DNA from 4 places in the Maridesulfovibrio salinus genome. Region 4 is predicted to be linked to each of the others. Evidence: predicted binding sites of a transcription regulator. Region 4 holds the regulator's gene; each other region holds the start of a gene.
The links. Region 4 encodes sigma-54, which starts transcription at its own class of promoters, with help from an activator protein. Its sites were predicted from a motif close to CTGGCACGGNNNNTGCTT; they were not measured.

Region 1 (5,143 bases), 1.7 Mb from region 4:
AACCTGCAGGCTTTGATCACTTAAGAGGTGTGTGAACAAAAGTTATTTCAATCTCTTCCTTCATCCCCGCGATAAATTCGAAAAATTCCCGCTCCTGATGAGGGCTGTAGCGAATGAGAAGAATTCCCTTGAATCTGTCTGCAATGGTGAAGAGTGCCAGATTATCCGCGGCCTCCATGAGAAAACGGAAAATAGCTATGTCTGACGGTTTGATCTGAATATAAATACGCTTTGACTGTTCCGGCGGCGGGGGAAGCGGGCGCGGACGTGGTTTTCTTTTTCTGCGGGCCATAATACTTCTAGGCTTGAAGGGTTAACTGTGCCCCCGTATAATCAGGGGGCACACAGGTGTGCTGAGCATAGCTTCTCAAAAAGACTCAGCACAGAATATTACATAATTTTGCAGCTGTCTTCGGTTATGAGGACCATGTATTCCCAGCGAATTCCACCCCAATCGGGATAGTAGAGTCCGGGTTCTATGGTAATTACCATTCCCGGTTTGAGTTCTCCTTTGGCAATCGGGCTTACGCTCGGCATTTCATGTGTCTCAAGCCCTATGCCGTGGCCCAATGAATGTGTGAAGTATTTTTCAACTCCGTATTTTTCAAAAACTGCCTTGGCGGTATGATAGGCGTGCTGGATGGGCAGGCCGGGACGCAAGGTATTGATTGCGGCCATCTGAGCTTCCTGAACCTGTTCGCGGACGGTCAGAAACCTTTCAGAGGGTTTATCGCCGATCCAGAAAGTTCTGGTCTGGTCGGAGCAGTAGTCGCCCATTCTTCCACCCATATCAATCAGAACGAGATCCCCTTCCTTGAGCTTATCATTGCCCGGAATAGCGTGGGGAAGAGCGGCGTTGGGGCCGATTCCTACAATGGTAGGAAAAGAAAGCTCGGATGCTCCGTTATTGCGAAACAGCTGTTCCACTTCCCAGGAAATTTCATACTCGGTCATCCCTTCCCTGAGTTTCGGCTGAAGCAGTTCATAAACCTTATGGTTCAGAGCGCAGGATTCTTCCATGAGTCTGATTTCGTCTTCATCCTTGATCAGGCGGAGATCTTCAACCAGTCCGGAAACCGGTTTGAGTTCACAGAGTTCTGTTAATTTTTCGTGTTCAAAAATATTTATGGATTTTGGGTCGTATGCAAGTTTGCTGAAGCCGTTGGCTTTGAAAAAATCGCGTAAGGCATCATATTTTCGTCCGGAATATATGAAAATATCCTCTTCATTCCAGACCCTGAGGGCCGCGTCATGGTATCTGGGGTCGGTAAGCAGGAAGTCACGTCCGTCCGGATTGATTATGAGCCATCCGGCAGTCTCGTTGCATTGGGGGTCGTGGAGTTCAAAGCCGCTCAGGTAGTACCTGTTGGCTGCAAAATTGACTAAAAGCGGGGGATGGCCGCGATCCTTGAGGATTCTGCGAACATTCTCCCGCCTTTTTTCATAGGTGGAAGCTGGAATTGTCATGTGTGTAACTTTAGATCCTGTATGTGGTTTCAGGCTGACCGTTAACCATCCTTTCAGCCCATTCTACACCCTGCATTACCGAATGATCCATGTTGGAGACCTCATACTTCCAGCCACCGAAGCGGCCCCGGGAGTATATGTCCATGGATTCAAGAGCAGGCTGTAAAATCTGTAACGCTTCATCGCGTTGCAGGCAAGGGATGGGGTAGCCGTAATCCACATTTATGGACCAGCGGGAGATAATGTCCCTGCGGTCTGATTCTTCAAGCATGGTTGTGTTTACCAAACCGCTTTCGACTTCCTGAACCACTTTTGATTCGTCCACCTTCTTATCCTTAGAGTAGGAGACTTCGCACATCAGAGCACGTCCCTTCCCGGGAACAGGTGTGTTGTTGGGTGAGTAGTTGTGGAAATTTGTAACTCTGTAAAACGGACTGTCGTTTTCAGGGAAATACATCCAGCAGCGGGAGTCCGGTTTGGAGGATGAAAGACCTATTCCCGTGACAATAACTCCGTTGTGTTTGAGCATATCTGCGGCATTTATAAGTTTTTGATCAGCGTTTTGCAGCCAGCGCGTGGTCAAAATATCCACTGGGCCGGTGTTGAGCAGGTAATCGTATTCATAGGAGGTGCCTTTGCTGTCCCTGATGATCTTATTCTGCTGGTCGATTGAAACAATTTCTGTGTCGTATTTTATGTGTCCGGAAACTGTTTCAGCCAGCCTCCGGAAAATCGCTCCGGTTCCGCCTTTCAGGGGGAATCTGAATTTATTGTTAGGTCCCCATGAAAGCTGGTCCCGCTCAAGAAGGATGTTCTTGAGCACTGACCGAAGGTCAATGACGCTGACCCGTTCACCGATCCAGGAAAAGGCCATATCCCGGGGATAGGTTGCCCATACTTTATAGTTGTACGGCATCATGAAATGTCTGGCGATGCCCGCTCCGAATATTTTGTTAATCCATTCTTCGAAGTTTTCCGGTTCCTCTTCGGCTCTCTCTCCGGGCAGAAGGCCTCGCACACACTCCCATCGTTCCTGGTTCGGAAGGTAGCGCACATTGTTTTGAAAGGGGTAGGGGACCCAGGTGCGGCAGGATCTTACCCATGATTCCCGCAGATGCTCTATGTAGTCACCTTGCAGTAGTTCATCGAGAAGTCTGTCGTAATATTCATAATGTGAGAAGGCGACATGTCCGCCTATGTCCCATGTGAATCCTTTGTCATCGGTAAAGCTTGAGGCAAGTCCTCCAGCCCAGGAATTTTTTTCCAGTACGATGAAAGATTTTTCACCCAGTTCGGTAAGTCTCCTCGCTGCGCCAAGTCCCGTTGGACCTGCGCCGATAATGGCATATCTGGTTTTCATGGGGTATTCTCCGCCTTGCGTTTATTAGCTTTTGTGAATTCAAAGCAAGGGGTGTGCCACCAGCTCAATTAACCACGAAATAGCGATAAAATGACTATGTCACTGACCTTTCTTCTCTTCGTAACAGGTTTGTAACCAATCTCAGATAGACAGTTTCTCGGTGACAGAAAACGGACACGGTGAATCTGGGTCTGAAATCAAATTCCACATTTTGGAGGAAATAATGAAAAAAATTATCGCTCTTGTTGCTGTAATGGTAATGGCATTTGCAGGTTCCGCATTTGCAGGAACCATCCAGGTTAAAGGTTCCACCACTGTTCTGCCTCTTATGCAGAAAGCTGCTGAAGCCTTCATGAAAGCCAACCCCAACGTTTCCATCTCTATTTCCGGCGGTGGTTCTTCCAACGGTGCCAAGGCACTCATCGACGGTACCACTGACATCGCCATGATGTCCCGCGACATGAAAGCCGCTGAAGTTCAGAAAGCTACAGACAACGGTCGCGCTCCTGAACAGTTCATCGTTGCCCTTGACTGCATCGTCCCCGTTGTTAACCCCGAGAACTCTGTTGGCGCAATGACCAAAGACCAGCTCTTCGGCATCTACACCGGCAAAATCACAAACTGGAAAGAACTTGGCGGCGAAGATGCAAAAGTTGTTGTCATCTCCCGTGACACTTCCTCCGGTACCTACGACTGCTGGAAAAGCAAAATCATGAAGAAAGACGGTAAGAAACATCGTGTATTCCCCGGTGCACTGCTCCAGGCTTCCAACGGTGCTGTAGCTCAGGCTGTCGCAAAGAACAAAAAAGCAGTTGGCTACGTTGGTCTCGCTTATCTGAACAAGGAGCTCAAAAGCGTTACTGTTAATGGTGTATCCGCTTCTGTTGCCACAGCTAAAGACGGTTCCTACCCCATCTCCCGCGGTCTGAACCTCTACACCCCCGGCAAGCCTTCCGGTGAAGTAAAAGCTCTTCTTGATTTCATGATGAGCCCCGCAGGCCAGAAACTTGCTGCTGACACCGGCTTCATTCCCGTAAAATAGTATCCGGGATGAACGGAAAACCGGGTCCGATATAATAGAATACTCCGGGAGGCTGGAGCCTCCCGGAGATTTTACGCTAATTAGAACAAAATAAAATTTATCAGGGGAAAAGTCGTGATCACGTCCCGCAACATCTGTTTACTTCTCATCATACTCGCAGTTGTTACCGGAGTTTATGCCTATAAACTCGGTACCAGGTCCGAAGCTGAACAGATCTTTATTTCCGCTGTCGAGAAGGTGGAGCAGAGGGGAGACTATTCTATGAGTGCCGTTGGTGCTCTTAAGAAAGTCATGATGCTTTCCACTCATGAAGTAGCTGAAAGCACGGAAGAGTCCTCGATTACAGCTGCTGAAAAGGAACTCCGGGTCAAGGAGCTCAATTCCGAGTTGAACAGGATTTATACCTTTGTACGCACCGACTCCGAAGTCATGGGTAAGAATAAAGGAGACAAAGAAACCCTGCAACTCATCAAAGACAGTGCAGAGAATATGGTTTCCTCCCGTTCCACAGGCTGGTATGTTTTCAGTGGAATACTCGGGCTTATGGGCGTGATTATCTATACTCTGTCTTCACTTGACCTTGGCCGCCGCACAATAGAGCGCATGATTCATTCTTTTTTTCTGGTCACGGCATTCACTTCGGTTCTGGTTCTTTTCCTGATTATGGTATTTCTCTTTGTCGAAGGGCTTCCCGTATTCCACTCTGTTTCCTTTACCGACTTTATTTTCGGGTTTGAGTGGTATCCGACTGATGAGCCCCCGGCACTCGGTATCTGGCCTCTTATTGTCGGTTCTGGTGCCGTTACTCTTCTTTCCTCTCTCATCGCCATACCCCTGGGCGTAATGACAGCCATTTACCTCGCTGAAATCGCGTCTCCTAAAATTCGTAATATCGTAAAGCCTGCTGTGGAAATGCTGGCCGCATTGCCCTCAGTCGTTATCGGTTTTTTCGGGATGGTTGTTGTCGCTCCTTTTCTGCAGAATACTTTTGATATCGCTGTCGGTCTCAACCTTTTCAACGCTTCTGTCATGTTGGCGTTCATGGCGGTTCCCACTATCACAAGTATTTCAGAGGACGCTCTTTATTCAGTGCCTGCTGAATTGAAGGAAGCTTCTCTGGCACTGGGAGCAACCCACTGGCAGTCTATTTACAAAGTGATGGTCCCCGCATCCCTGTCCGGTATCTCAACCGGGGTTATTCTTGGAATGGCCCGCTCGATCGGGGAAACCATGGTTGTGCTCATGGTCGCCGGTGGAGCCGGACTTCTGCCTAC
Region 2 (5,143 bases), 460 kb from region 4:
CGCTTGATGGCTGCATCGACAAAATTTAAGGCTTTCTTGTACTCGCCACGGCTGCTGTAGTAGCCGGAGAAAGTTGTCATTATAACTGATTTGGGTCCACACTTCTGCTGGGCTTCCTTAAGAATCCCATAGGCACGCTCCGAGTCACCGATGCTGGAATATATCCTGTAAAGAGTAAGGTAACCTACAGGCTGCTTAGGAAAAAAATCAACAATCTGTCGGGCTGAACGTATGGCCTTATCACTGTCACCCATTATCATATGGGTGCGGATTCTTAATCCCAGTGCTGCACCCTGCTCTATCTTTTCCATTTCATTACAAAGCTGCAGGACTTCCTGAAACCTTTTCATTTCGAAAAGTACGCTCGCACGAGTCTGGGCAAGGCGCAGACTCATGGGATTCAACTTTCTTCCCTGCGCAAGAATTTCAAGAGCTCTGTCATTCTCACCATTTCGGGCTTTGCTGACAGCGTAACGAATAAAAGCCTCCGGAGCTTCGCTCTCCAAGGCCTTAAGATAACAAGCTTCTGCTTCATCTTTCCGGTCAAGCATATTGAGAATCTGGGCTTTGCCAAGAAGCCCCCTAAGAAAATCAGGATTTTGTTCAAGGGCACGATTGTACATGACAAGAGCTTCATCGGTTTTCTTTTCTGCAAGGTTCATTGTAGCAAGCATCATGTAAGGAGTGACTCCCTTCGGGTCCGCTTCAATAGCCTTGTTCAGATAATTCTTAGCCTTATCATATTTATTCTCAATCAGATCCATTCTTGCAAGAAGGGTGTAAAGCAGAGCATCCTCGGGACTTCCGTCCAATCCGCTGGCAAGAACCTCGCGAGCTTTGGCGTTCTCGGCATTGCGGAGATAAAAAGCCGCGAGAACAACCTTTGGACGAACATTTTCAGGTGATGCACTTATGGCATCCTTGAGAGCGGATTCGGTTTTGCCGAGTTCTCCCATGGAATAATGAACAGCTCCCATTTTGAAATATGACTGCGCAACTTCAGGATCTAGCTTAGTCGCCTTTTCATACTCTGCAATGGCCTTACTGCTCTCGCCCTTGGCAAAATATGCATCACCCAGTGTCATCCTTGCAAAAAGGTTGTCACTGTCTTCTTCAATAATCTTACGAGCTTCAGCAACGGATTCGTCATATCTCTGCTGATGGAGGAGAATCTGACTGATCAGTTCTCTTGCGCGTGAAAAGCCGGGCGAATAATCAACAGCTTTACGAAGATGGCTTATAGCTGTCTCGTAATTGCCATTTTCATAGTTACAAATACCCAGCATATAATAACCTTCAGGATCGGGACGCACGGAAACAGCTTCCATGTATGCATTGACCGCCGCGTCATATTTTTTCTGGGTATAGAAAGACAGCCCAACCAACTTTCGTCCGAAACCTGTTTCAGGAGCTATTTTATCCAGACTGTTGGCCAGACTCCATGCCTTGTCGAATTTACCTTCCTTAACAAGACGCTTACCTACTACATAAGCGGCATATGCATCATTAGGATGATTTTCATGGATTTTCAGGAAAATATCTTTGTAGGCTTCAGTGTCACCACGCTCAACAACGCATTTGGCCTTAAGGTACAACCCTTCATGGTTGATTTGATCTTTGGCAAGAATCTTATCGACAAGGACCTCAGCATCAGCGGTTTTTGCGTTGGACAGTAGAACGCGGGCCTTACCGAGCATTGCTCTGATATTTTCGGGATCAAGATTCAGGGCTTTATTGAAATAATCCATTGCCGCCCCATTATTGCGGGAGAAAAAGAAAGCCTGTCCCATCAGGATATTTCCTTCTACTGATTCGGGGTAAGCTTCATTATACTTACGCAGCAACTCGAGAGCCTTGATAAAATTTTTATTATGGAAAGCTATCTTACCTAAATCAAGGTAGACAGTATTGTCGTAAGGATTCTGTAAAAGATATTTATCAAAATTCTTTTGTGCACTCTCGTATTTCTCTGCCATTAAGTATGATCTGGCAAGACCGAGTCGTGCATCGAGGTTTTCAGGAGACTTATCAAGAACACTCTTGTAAACCACAATCGCGCCATTATAATTTTTGTCGGCAAAATGCTTCTTACCTTCCTCGACGAGTTTTCCGGCATTGCTTCCGCCACAACCAGCCAATGCTCCAATGACAAAGATAATTAGTATTAATCGCTTCAAAATGAATCTCCCGGAATTATATTTTGCCACCCAACTAAGCTATTTCCGTGCCAACTATATCTTCACAGACATAAACAACGGGATGGAATCAATTTTATAAAACCGAGAAAAACAGGAATAAATACAGACAATTACACAAAAAACATCGATATTTAAATTTACCGTCATATCATAAAACCGGAACTGTTAAACATACCATGAGAGGCCCCCGAACCTTACTAAACAAAGGAATATAGAAAAGGGAGGTTCTGGAAGAATAAATAAATAATCTATCAAACTTCTTATGGAACAAATTTAAACAAGATTAGCCTTTTTTATTTTTATGAAAGCCTTGAAAAGCCGCCAATATAACATCAGAACAGGAATAATCCGGATACCCGAGTACATAGTCCGGTAAAATCAGACGGCCACCTCAGCCAACACTCAAAGCATTTACCCTTATAAATCAGAATATTATAAATTATAAAAAAACACCCAAAAACCAACCCTATAGAATTATACCCTTAATACCCTCTACAAGTAGTGTCTGTTTAAGCCGGACAATCTAAACTTGCCCGTGCTACTCTCAGTACCTCTGTAGATCACAGGTTAGGATAAACAGTGTCCACTTTTTCAGGATTAGTATTCAGAATTGATTAGCTCATTTCACAACTGGAAAATTAAACTTCAATAAAATGCACATCAGAAAAACAGGACACGACTTTCACAAAAACTGGCACACATTATGCTTAGAATCAGCAGAGGTGAAAATATGAAAAACAAATCGCTACTGTTTATTATCACATTGTTTCTGATGCTGCAGTCATCGTTTGCTAGTGCAGGATATCTAAATTTCTACGACACCGCGAATGAGTGGGATGGAATCCAAACGAGATATCACAACACTGACGTGGTGGGAACGCCGCAACTTACAGGCGGAAGATTCGTTTTTGATGATCATACACTTAAAGGAATCGAACTTGATTACACTTCCACCAGTAAAAACATAATGCCCGCTGACTGGTTTTTTGATTTTGACCAGGACAACAAGTGGGACTACATTCTACATAACGTCAGTACCTGGAACGGTTGGCGTACGAGCAGGCGCAGCAACTATGACCTTTACAAGGTGGACATGCCCATCGATGACTGGGATAACTACATTGAAGCTTTCGTTCCATACGGTCATGGCAGAACCGGGCATGTTGTGCAGGCCGACAAGTGGTACCTGAATAAGTACGGAACACTCCTAGATAGATACATCAGTTTTTCCCAATGGGATTACAACACAAAAAGGGTAACAGAAGACTCTCCGGCTACGGCTATTTGGTCCGGTTTTGAAATTGAACTTGACCAGTATGCCGGACAGCACATGACCTATGCTTTTGCAATGACCTGCGCCAATGACGTTTTGTTCAGCGAGATTCCAATTCCATCTCCCGAACCCGGAACTTTCATTCTGTTCGGAGCGGGTGCGATAGGTCTCTTCTTTTATCAGCGCAGAAGACAATCTTCTAAAATAATTTAGGCAAGGAAAACTCAATAAGAAACACCATCAACTGGGAATACCCGGTTGCTGGTGTTTTTTCTTATCCCCTTCATTTACTCATTGCATTCTTCCGGACAGCAAAAGCAACACCTTCGAAATCTCGAGAAAAAGATGAACCACACCCTGGCCAGAGTACTCCCGTTTTCAATATATATGTCCTTTATTGCCATCCTTGAGATGCTGAAACTTTCGGGAATACACATCTCCTCCCAAGAGTTATGCTTAATCTATCCTGTAAAGATTGTTCTGGTTGTAATTTCGCTGGTAGTATTCAGGAAATTTTACACTGAAATAGTATGGAGTCAGTTGCTTTACCTGCGCCATACACTGCTAAGCATTATTGTCGGAACTGTGGTGATTATTCTCTGGATAAACTTGGCTGTACCGCCTTTCATTAGTGGAAAACTGTCCCCTTATGCCCATAACGTGTTTCTCGATGAGCGGATTAATATTTTATTGCTGTTAATCCGGGCTTCTGGTGCGGTGCTGGTCGTACCTGTGATGGAAGAACTTTTCTGGAGATCCTTTCTTTGCCGTTACCTTGTTAATTCTGACTTCATGTCTGTCAGACAAGGAAAATTTACACCTTTCACCTTCATTTCAACTGTGATCCTGTTCGGGCTTGAGCACCAACTCTGGCTGGCCGGTATGATCGCAGGCATCGCATATAACTATATATACTATAAAACAAGCAGCTTAGCCCAGTGTATTCTTAGTCATGCACTGAGTAATATGCTTTTAGCCCTCTTTGTCGTTTACGGTGACAACTGGAAATTCTGGTAAGCTGTAAACATTTACTTAAAAAAGCGTCGGAGAGTTTTACAGTTTTCACCAAAAAAACCTTATTTAAAAAATAAGCCCTTTAAAAACAACTATATAAAACATGGCACACACATTGCTAAGACTAAAGAAAACCAAAAGGAGTTTAAAATGAGGATTAAATCAATTGTTCTTAGCATGGCAGTTCTCATGACAATGGCTTTCGCCAGCTTTGCCCACGCAGACTATCTCGGCATGGATGATGTTGGTGATTACACCTGGAACCTGAGTTTCTACCAGAATGTTGTGGATGAAGCCGGTAATGACATCGACTTCAGCTACTCAGAATTTGCAGATGTCAGCACTCTCAGAACCAAGCTTGTTGGAAAATACATCTGGGGTGTTATGGATCTTGAAAAAGTACAGAACATCAGCAATGTTTCTGAAGATGTATGGCCTGAATCCGGAACCCCGCTGACAGTTACCGGTGTGTTCTGGGGACTTAAAATCGAAGATATTGATCCCGCCACACTCGTAATGAGCTTTTCCGGTGGTGAAGGTAAATTCTACTCCAGTGAAACAACTGATGTTACAACTGCACCTGAAGCTCCCACAGCCGGCACTACAGACATTACTAACGGCGAACTCGACCTTTCATGGTTCGAAGCCCAGTACGGTT
Region 3 (5,143 bases), 700 kb from region 4:
AAATCCATTATCTTTTTATATGTTGAATCGAAAAAAAACGAAATGGTCTTTTGCAAATATATAACTGATTCCGGTTGCGCTTTTAGCTTCAGTGGTTAATATTGTGGGCAATGACCGTCTGTTTGCAGAGATTCGACTGATTTTATTGCCTGAAAATCAGACTGAACAATCCCTATTAAATAGATTAAATTCATGAGGAGTTAATATGGTAACTTTTTTCAATGCAAATGAAGTAGTTGAGCTGGCTATGCGAATTGAGCAGAAAGGTCAGGCTTTCTACCTGCTTGCAGCAGACGAGGCAAAGGACCCCGGTGCCAAGGAATTCTTTGACTTTTTTGCTGAAGAAGAATCCAAGCATGAGATGTTTTTCAGAAATATGCGAGACCGTCTGGGCAATATCGAAATTCCTTCCGGCAGCGATTATGAAGAATACACCCAGTACGTAATGGCTCTCGTGGATTCTCACGATGTGTTCAACTTTGATTACACCGCGGCTTTCAAGGATGAAGATTTCACCTTTGAGGATGCCGTTCGTGCAGCCATGCGTTTTGAAAAAGATACAATCCTTCTGTTCACCGAGCTGAAAAGAATGGTTCCCGAATCAGAGCGCGGAATCGTTGAAGACTGTATTGAAGAAGAACGCGGGCATCTGCGTATGCTTGCTGAAAAACTTAAAGGTTAGTTGATTGCAGCGACTTACCTTGAGATAAAGTGTAACAAAGCCCTTTTCATGATTCATGAAAAGGGCTTTGTTTTATTCTGCAATATTATTTCAGATTTTATTTCTTGATTCCAAGAGCCGTGTTTATCAGCGATTCCGTTGTGCTGATGGTCTTGGAGTTTGCCTGAAATCCACGCTGGGTGAGTATCATCTGGGCAAATTCTTCCGCAAGATCCACGTTCGATGTTTCCAGGCTGCTTCCTACAACCGAACCAAGGCCATCCTTTCCGGCGGTTCCCTGTATCGCGTCTCCGGAGTCCTGAGTGGCGCTGAAATAGTTGGAACCCTCACGCCTTAATCCATACTCATTTTTGAAATTGTAGAGATTTACCTGATACAGTTGCTGACTCAGTCCATTACTGAAATGTGCAGTCAGGATCCCGTCTGAATCAAAGTCTACATTATGCAGGTATCCTTCACCGAAACCGTTCTGTGACTGGCTTATGGTGGAAGATGATCCGTAATAGTCAGTGGTTGACAGCGCGTTGATCTTGCCGTCATTCATGACCGAAATGTTCGAGGCATTACTGCCTACACTGGAGGCGTTGGCACCCGGTATGGTCCAGCTGTCACTGCCGGACTGAATTCCCATGTTAAGGGAGATGGATTGAGTACTGGTTGTTCCATCAGCTCCTTTGAGAGTCGTATTCATAACCGGTAGCCCGTTGCTGTTCATAGCGGCCACTGTCCAGTTGCTGAGGGATTTGGGGTCATTGGCACCTTCCTTCAGGGTATAGGCACTCTGATTGATCAGGGTGCCGTCACCGGAAAAAGTAAGTGTACCTGTCATGAGCAGTCCGGCAGCGGATGTGGCGGCGTTGGCACTTGCGTCACTTCCCGGAGGAACTGTGACTATGTATTCCCAGTACTTCTTGTCCGAGGAATCACCGTCATTGGTTACTTTGTCAAAATAGACAACCATGTCATGGGTTTCACCGCTTTCATCATATATCTTGATAGAGGTGTTGTAAGCGTATTGCTCGGATGTCAGGGGAATCTCATTTTTTCCGTTCCAGGTCTGCATCAAGGAGAAAAAAGGAGAACCTTCCACTTCAGTATTGTCCACACTTCCGGAGTCAAGGTTGGTGCGGATGGAAACTTCATCAGTGGGCTTGGGGTCGGACTTAACAACAAGCACATCCTGACCTGCAGCATTTTTTTCCGTTTTCATGGGCAGGGCTATATTCTGGGAAGCAGTTCCGATGTTTCCATCATTGTCGATGGCGTATCCCTGCAGGATATTCTCGTGAGAATCCACGAGAACTCCGTTTTTGTCGAAATGGAAATTACCGGCTCGGGTGTAGTAGCTTCCGGTGTTATCGGATTTGGCCACACGGAAAAATCCCTGTCCCCCGATGGCGAGGTCGGTGCTGTTGTTGGTGTGCTCGAACGAGCCTTCTTTAAAATTGATTCGCGTAGAAGACACCCTTGAACCGAGGCCTATCTGCCCGACTGTGTTTGCTCCTCCCCCGGCGACTACTCCTGAGATGGAACCGACGTGGCTCTGGCTGTTCAAGGTTTCAAGAAAAGTGTCTCCGCTCTTGTAGGCCGTGGTATTCACGTTGGCAAGGTTGGCCCCGATCTGCTGCATCAGCATACCGTGCGACTTGATGCCGGCCGAGCCTATGTACATTGAGCTGAAAGCCATGAAAAAACTCCTTGAGGGGTCCGGCATTATATGTTGACTCCGCCGAAACCTGTTAAACCGTACAAGCGGGAATAAAAATCCGCTCACACGTATTTAAGCAAAGGGCGTGCCTAAAGTTATGATTAGCTTATCTTAAGGATTTGTATGGATAAATTAAGATGATAAAGGGAAAAAAAGTTCCCCATAAATGGATAATACTGGAATAGGGGGGATAAAAATTCAGTGCAGGAAGAGGGAAGGGTTAAACAGATATTTTTTTTGATATATGTTTTTTAAGCTTTATGGCCGGCTGTGATCCGGGATTGAGATTCAGGCATTTATCAATATATATGAGGCATTCCTTGCGTTTTCCCAGCTCAAACAGGCAGCGGGCGATGTTGAAAAAGAGATTCTCATCGTCGTCAGTCAGCCCGATTGCTCTTTTATAGAACTCTATAGCCTCTTCAAACATATGATTTTTGCGAAGGGATATTCCGAAGTCGTTGAACAGATGCTTATGCTGCTTTTCAAATGCGGCATCAAGCTTAACCAGACGGTTGAATATATCAACCGCCTTTTCATCTTCATTTCTGGAAAGATAGCATAAGCCTATTCCGAAGTTCGCGCGGATGTTTTCCTCGTCAAGATTCAGGGCTTTTCCGTATTCCACTTCTGCGGTGAAGGTGTTTCCCAGCTGACGTTGACGGTCTGCCTTTGCCAGAGTTTTGCTCAACTCTTTCATGGCCGGGAAAACCTCTGACGTATATAGCTCCAGCTCTGGAGTAAACGACTCAAGCAGCTCTTCCTTGCTGATTGTCAGTGCTTCCCCTGAAGGCACGTTATTTTCGTTCAGTGCCTGCAGGGAGATATCCCCATTCTCTTCTTCCTCGGCATAGTAAAGAAAGGATTGAACAACCTTTCTCTTGGTTGTACCTGTCCCTATTTCCTGAACTATCCTTGTTGAGAAAGCGCCCCTGATTCTGGGCTGCATGGAAGAATCGGTAGCCATGACTGGTCCCTGTTTCCTTGTTGATCATACGTGGCAGAAAGTGCTTTTATGCGTTCAGGTGCTTGTCTAGCACATTTTGTCCCGACCCACAATTTATGAAAATATAAAAAAAGCGGGGTATTACAGTGCAATACCCCGCTTGATAATGTATACTTTGATCCTATTCGGTCAATGGCCGATTTATTTACAGGATGTAACGGGACAGGTCGCGATCTTCCACAACGTCCTTCAGTTTTTCCTGCACGTATTCTCGGTCGATGACAATGCTTTCACCGGAGCGGTCCGGAGCTTCAAAGGAAAGGTCGGAAAGTATCTTCTCCATGATGGTGTAAAGACGTCTGGCCCCTATGTTTTCGGTTTCCTCGTTAATCTTCTGGGCATGGTAGGCCACTTCCTCCAGAGCTTCCTTGCTGAAATCGATAGTAAGCTGTTCGGTTTCCAGCAGGGCTTTATACTGAACAGTAAGTGCGTTCTGAGGTTCGGTCAGGATTCTGTAGAATTCATCTTTGCCAAGGGAGGAAAGTTCTACTCTCAAGGGAAAACGTCCCTGAAGTTCGGGAATGAGATCGGAGGGCTTGGCATAGTGGAAAGCACCTGCGGAGATAAACAGGATGTGGTCAGTCTTGACCATACCGTACTTTGTGTTGACCACGCACCCTTCAACAACAGGTAGAAGGTCACGCTGTACACCTTCACGGGAAACATCTGTTGAACCACCTTCCTGTTTCCCGGCAATCTTGTCGATTTCGTCAAGGAAGAGGATGCCGCTCTGTTCCACTCTTTCGCGGGCGAGTTCCGCCACGTTGTCCATGTCGATTAGTTTTTCGGATTCCTGCTGGATGAGAATTTCGTATGCTTCCCTGATGTTGACCTTGCGGGTCTTTTTCTTTCCGGGAAACATTTTACTCATCATGTCGGAAACCTGCATGCCCATATCTTCCATGCCGGGCATGGACATTATTTCAACTCCGCCTCCCTGCACAGTAACTTCAATCTCAACCTCACGGTCATTCAGTCTGCCTTCTCGCCACATCTTGCGGAATTTCTCCCGGGTGGATGAGGAATCCACAGCCGGCTTTTCTTCCTGCTGAGGTTCGGCGTTATTGAAAAATCCCATTCCCTGCTGCTGCGGTTTGGAGTTGGGAAGCAGAAGATCCAGAAGGGCGTCTTCAGCGTTTTTTTCCGCCTTGACTTTCACTTTCTCCGTTTCTTCCTTGCGCACAAGATTTATGCCGATTTCCATGAGGTCGCGGACCATGGATTCAACATCGCGCCCAACATAACCGACTTCGGTGAATTTGGTGGCTTCAACTTTAAAGAAAGGGCATCCGGATAGTTTGGCCAGACGGCGTGCTATCTCGGTTTTACCCACTCCCGTGGGGCCCATCATGATAATATTTTTTGGGGCGATTTCATCACGAAGCTCTGCGGGGAGTTGCTGTCTGCGCCAGCGGTTACGCATCGCGATTGCGACCATGCGCTTTGCGTCAGCCTGTCCAATGATGAATTTGTCCAGTTCCGAAACGATTTCTCTGGGAGTAAGATTGCTCATTATAAAACCTTTGCAAATTTATTTGTCTTGTTTCTCAAGAGTTTTGAGAACGTAGTTTCCGTTAGTGTACACGCATATTTCACTGGCAATTTCCATGGATTTCTCTGCGATCTCTTTGGCAGGCATGTCGGTATTGCGCAGCAGAGCCCGCGCGGCGGAAAGGGCATATGAGCCGCCGGAGCCGATGGCCGCCACCCCGTCATCCGGTTCGATAACATCGCCGTTACCGCTGAT
Region 4 (5,143 bases):
CTGTTTTTGCCTATGAAGCCGTCCAGCTTTTTGCTCATGCGGTCCGCTTAAATGGAGGCAGTACTGATAATCTGGAAAATGTTCTGCCAGGGATTTCTTTTTCGGAATCTCTGGTCGGGCCTTATGAGATTGACGGATTCGGAGATGTAAACAGGGATGGACATATCGTTATTGTAAAGGGCGGAAATTTTGTGAGCGTTGCCCGGGAAGGGAAATGAGAAAAGTCTCTCTTGCACAGATATTCCAGAAAAAGCTTATTCAGTGGATTTTGGTTCCCGGAATGCTGATGACAGTGGTTATTGTCAGCATTCTGGGGCTTAACCAGGTGACTGTACAGGAGCGGGAGATGGTTCAGCTCTCGCGGTCACTGGTAAAGAACGTGGTTTTTTACATGGATGGTGCGGAGGACGTGCTGCAATCAATAGCATTGGCCAGCGGAGGTGTTAATATTGAGAGAAATCTGTATTTCAATATGCTGCACGAAAAGCACAGACGTTTTGAGAGGTTAATGCTGCTGGATAGAAATGAGAACATTATTGCGGTGGCTCCCGAGGGTATAAAGGGGGTGGATTTCCCGATCAGAATTAATGACCCTCAACGGAAGGGATATGTTTTGACTTCTCCTATAATCTCCCCCCAGTCCGGAAAGCTGGTTGTGTATATCAGTATTTCAGTCGAAGGAGGAGGGAGGCTTGTTGCAGAGTTGAGTCTTGATGCCCTGCAGAGTTTCATTCATGGTTTTCTATCTCCGGATAGAGTCATCATGCTTACCGACGCTTATGGAAATCTGATTGTGCACCCTGACATGGAATTGGTCCGTACTCAGGCCAATCTGGGCGGGCTTGCGATTCTTTCTGAAGAAGGAGAAACAGGTAAAGCCAGATTCTACACTACCGGTGACGGTTTTTTCTTCGGTGTTATGTCTCAGATTCCCGGTACAGGCTGGAAACTGGTTGTCGCAAGCTCAGCGACCTTTTTTTTCAGACCTGTGATTGCTCTTGGTATTCTGGTTACCTTTCTGATTCTTATTATTTTTCTGGTTCTGCTTATTGCCTTGAAAAAAGAATTCAGGGCGAATGTGATTCTTCCTCTTTCAAGCTACATAAAAAAATTGTCATCTGTCGCCAAGGGGGATTATCCGACAGAAGACTCGGAACATGTTGAGTTTATGGAGCTTGATGAGTTCGGAAAGGTCTTTGATGTTATGTCCCGGAAAGTAAGGGAGCGCGAATACGACCTGCTCGTTTCCAAGACTTTTTTCCAGAGCGTGATTGATTCCATGCCTTCCGCTCTTATCTGGGTGGACGACGATCTTATGGTAAGACAGTGCAACGAAAAGGCCATGTCAATCTTCAATCTTGAGTCTACAGAGATCCGTCCGGTCGGAGTTGTGCAGTTCTTTTCCGGCCAGAGTGAGATTGCTCAGGGTGTTGAACGAGCTGTTAGGGAGAAAATTCCCCATACAATGGAACGGCGAAGGTTTCCTGGAGGGGGTAAAGATATTTATGATATTACTGTTTTCCCGTTGATAGGCTCTGAGAGTAAAGGCGTTGTTGTAAGGATTGACAACGTGACAGCGCGTGTCCGTATGGAAGAAACCATGGTCCAGACTGAGAAAATGATTTCGGTAGGCGGTCTCGCAGCGGGGATGGCTCATGAGATCAACAATCCTATCGGTGGGATATTGCAGGGAGCTCAAAACCTTGAAAGAAAGTTTCTGCCGGACATTAAAGCCAATCATGTTGCCTGTGAAAAGGCGGGGTGTTCTATGGAGAGCCTCCGCAGTTATTATGAATTACGTAAAATAGGAAGTATTGTTAAAGGTATAAAGGAGTCCGGAGCCAGAGCCGCGGGTATTGTCTCTAATATGCTTGATTTCAGCAGGCCAGGTAAGGATAAGATTGAAGAGGTGAATCTTACTGATCTTCTTGAAGCATCGTTGAGCCTGGCAGCCAAAGATTACGATCTTAAAAAGAAATACGACTTCCTTCATATCAGAATTGTGCGCGATTATGATAAAGGGCTACCCGGTGTCGTGTGCTCAAGAACAGAAATAGAGCAGGTTCTTTTCAACCTTTTCAAAAATTCAGCCCAGGCAATAAGAGAGCATGGGCATTCAGGTGCACATCCGGAACTTCGTGTACGAACTAGAAGGAGGGGGGACAATGCTCTTATTGAAGTAGAGGATAATGGTCCGGGAATAAAGCCTGAAATACGCAGAAGAATCTTTGAACCTTTTTTTACCACCAAGCCTTCCGGTATAGGGACCGGACTGGGGCTTTCAGTTTCATATTTCATAATCACCCAGAATCACGGCGGCAGCTTCAGCGTTGAGCCAGCACCAGACGGTGGAGCTCGTTTTGTGATACTCCTTCCCCTAAAAAAAGAATCACTGGAATTCAACGCCTGATATTACCTCTCCGGCTTAAGTTTTCATTAATATACGCATTGCGGATTTACACTTGATCAGAACATTGGTACACTTTTTTCATAAGCAATGTTAATGGCTAAAAAATCTTGTTATTTCAATCAAATCAGAGGTTAGCTGTTGCAAGCTGCAGAGTAGTGTGGCATAGTTGAATCAAGCTCGGAAGAAATTTGAAGATAATTTTTCCGGTTGTATTTTTTAATCTGATTTTGAATGTAATCCTGTTTGAATATATTTATGATTACGAAGGTGGCAGACTTTTATGGGGTTGGAACTTAGACAACAATTAAAGCTTACTCAGCAACTGGTAATGACTCCCCAGTTGCAGCAGGCTATCAAGTTGTTGCAGCTTTCCAGGCTGGAACTTGTAGATTCCGTACATCAGGAGCTTATGGAGAATCCTATACTTGAGGAAATGGACCCTCAGGAAAGAACGGATTCACCGGACTCTGACGCCGGAACCGCAACTGCGGAAGAGGTCCAGATCTCCAAGGACGCTGAATGGGAAAATTATTTAGGTGAATTTTCCAGCACTTCCAAACAGTCTGCCTCGCGTGAAAGCGAATCTCTTGAGGATGGAATGTCCTTTGAGGCGAGACTCACCAAGTCCACTTCGCTTGAAGGGCATCTGCACTGGCAGCTTTGTCTCTCAGATCTTTCTGAAAAAGAGGTTGAGATTGGAGAGTGTATCATCGGAAATCTGAGCTCCGGTGGTTTTTTAAGGATTGAGTTGGAAGAAGTGGCTGAAACATGCTACGCTGAAATCGAAGAAGTGGAAAAGGTTCTGGATAAAATCCAGAAGTTTGACCCGGTTGGGGTGGCGGCAAGAACTCCTCAGGAATGTTTGATGCTGCAGCTTGAAGCACTTAAGCTTGATGATGACCCCATTCTTGTTTCACTGGTACGTGATCATCTGGATGATCTTGAGAAAAGGCGATACAAGCCTCTGGCAAGAAAATTCAAACTCAGTATGGAGGATTTAAAGAGTTATCTTGATTTGATGACAACTCTTGATCCATTGCCCGGAGCAAGTTTTTCAGGCGGAGACTCTTTCTATATCAGTCCGGATGCTTATGTTTATGAATATGACGGTGATTTTGTTATTGTTCTGAACGAAGACGGGTTGCCCAAACTGCAGATGAACGCTTTTTATGTTGAAACTCTGGCTTCGACCAAGGGGGAAGACAAGGAATATTTTCAGGACAAGATGCGCTCGGCACAATGGCTGATGAAAAGCCTCTATCAGAGGCAGCGTACATTATATAAGGTTCTTGAATCCATTGTACGCTTTCAGAGAGAGTTTTTCGCCCATGGTGTCACCAAGCTTAAGCCCCTTATCCTGAAAGAAGTGGCGGAAGACATTGAAATGCATGAATCCACGGTGAGCAGAATCACCACAAACAAGTATGTGTCTACACCGCACGGGATCTTTGAATTAAAATTTTTCTTTAACAGTGCTCTCGGACTTGATGACGGGTCTCAGGTTGGCTCGGAGTCGGTCAAGGCGATGATCAAAAAGCTGGTCGGTGAGGAGGATACCAAGAAACCGCTCAGCGATGAGAAGATCGCCGAAATGCTCAAGGCCAGTCTTGAGGTCAACATCGCGAGAAGAACTGTAGCCAAGTACAGGACTGCAATGGGGATACCTTCCTCCTCTAAAAGGAAAAAGGTTTTCTAGCCAGGCAGGTCCGGAGAAAAAAAGCATATTCACCTATTACGAAGGAGGCTCTATGAACGTAGCATTCACTTTTAAGAACTTCGACGCATCCGAACATCTGAAGGAATATGCAAACAGCCGTTTCTCCAAGCTAGTTAAGTATGTTACCAACCCTGAAAACACCGAAATGCAGGTTAACCTCTCGGTGGACAAGTTCAGGCATGTGGCTGAGGTTATCTTAACCTCCGATCATCTGCACATCAGTGCTTATGAAGTATCAGAAGACATGTACTCCACTGTGGACATGGTTCTGGACAAGCTCGAAGCCCAGCTTCGCCGCGCTCGTGAAAAGATGCGGAGTCATAGACGCAAGGAAGTCTCTTCCGCCCGCATGGATGTAATCAGCTATGCTGAAGAGGAAGTATACAGGGAACCCGTGATTGTCGAATCCGATTCTTTTGTTCCCAAGCCCATGAGTATTGATGAAGCTGCAGAACAGCTCCAGACCATGGACCATGAATTCCTCGTATTCCGCAATGCGGACAATGAAGCTATAAACGTAATTTACCGTCGCAATAACGGCGACTTCGGTTTGATTGACCCGGGATACTAACTGATGAATATAAGTGATAATCTGGCAAAGGACCTTGTAATCTACGAATTGGAAAGCTCTGACAAGAGCGGAGTTCTGAAGGAAATGGTTTCCACTCTCAATGCCGCAGGTATTGAAGTGGATGCAGAAAAGGCTTTAAAGGTCCTTAATGATCGAGAAAAACTTGGAACAACCGGTATAGGGGATGGCATAGCCATCCCCCATGGCAAACTTGAAGGACTTGAGAAAATAGTCGTGGTCGTCGGAAGATCCGGCGAAGGTATTGATTTCGAGTCCCTTGATCTGCAACCGTGTAGGATATTCTTTATGGTTCTGGCTCCTGAAAAAGGGGCCGGAGCCCATCTAAAGATTCTGGCCCAGATCTCCCGTCAGTTGAAGGATTCTGCCTACAGGCAGGCCTTTATTGAAACCGGGGATGAAGAGGAGCTGCACAGGCTTCTCGGGA

Region 1: a site for sigma-54 is predicted at 2,870-2,887, ahead of ACZ5PW_RS03840 (protoporphyrinogen/coproporphyrinogen oxidase). Genes of this name have one in related genera too.
Region 2: a site for sigma-54 is predicted at 2,890-2,907, ahead of ACZ5PW_RS09415 (PEP-CTERM sorting domain-containing protein). Genes of this name have one in related genera too.
Region 3: a site for sigma-54 is predicted at 2,465-2,482, ahead of ACZ5PW_RS08340 (flagellar hook protein FlgE). Genes of this name have one in related genera too.

Annotation. Positions count from the first base shown of each region.
Region 1 is NZ_AP042461.1:870,092-875,234, forward strand. It holds gene ACZ5PW_RS03830 (DUF4911 domain-containing protein) at 17-292, opposite strand; gene ACZ5PW_RS03835 (M24 family metallopeptidase) at 391-1,467, opposite strand; gene ACZ5PW_RS03840 (protoporphyrinogen/coproporphyrinogen oxidase) at 1,478-2,827, opposite strand; gene ACZ5PW_RS03845 (PstS family phosphate ABC transporter substrate-binding protein) at 3,051-3,869, shown strand; gene pstC (phosphate ABC transporter permease subunit PstC) at 4,473-5,143, shown strand, end outside.
Region 2 is NZ_AP042461.1:2,097,740-2,102,882, reverse strand. It holds gene prsT (XrtA/PEP-CTERM system TPR-repeat protein PrsT) at 1-2,177, opposite strand, end outside; gene ACZ5PW_RS09415 (PEP-CTERM sorting domain-containing protein) at 2,929-3,684, shown strand; gene ACZ5PW_RS09410 (CAAX prenyl protease-related protein) at 3,817-4,488, shown strand; gene ACZ5PW_RS09405 (PEP-CTERM sorting domain-containing protein) at 4,636-5,143, shown strand, end outside.
Region 3 is NZ_AP042461.1:1,862,117-1,867,259, forward strand. It holds gene ACZ5PW_RS08335 (ferritin-like domain-containing protein) at 206-682, shown strand; gene ACZ5PW_RS08340 (flagellar hook protein FlgE) at 780-2,369, opposite strand; gene ACZ5PW_RS08345 (tetratricopeptide repeat protein) at 2,611-3,357, opposite strand; gene hslU (ATP-dependent protease ATPase subunit HslU) at 3,542-4,909, opposite strand; gene hslV (ATP-dependent protease subunit HslV) at 4,928-5,143, opposite strand, start outside.
Region 4 is NZ_AP042461.1:2,561,275-2,566,417, forward strand. It holds gene ACZ5PW_RS11680 (ABC transporter substrate-binding protein) at 1-218, shown strand, start outside; gene ACZ5PW_RS11685 (sensor histidine kinase) at 215-2,410, shown strand; gene rpoN (RNA polymerase factor sigma-54) at 2,691-4,106, shown strand; gene hpf (ribosome hibernation-promoting factor, HPF/YfiA family) at 4,159-4,698, shown strand; gene ACZ5PW_RS11700 (PTS sugar transporter subunit IIA) at 4,702-5,143, shown strand, end outside.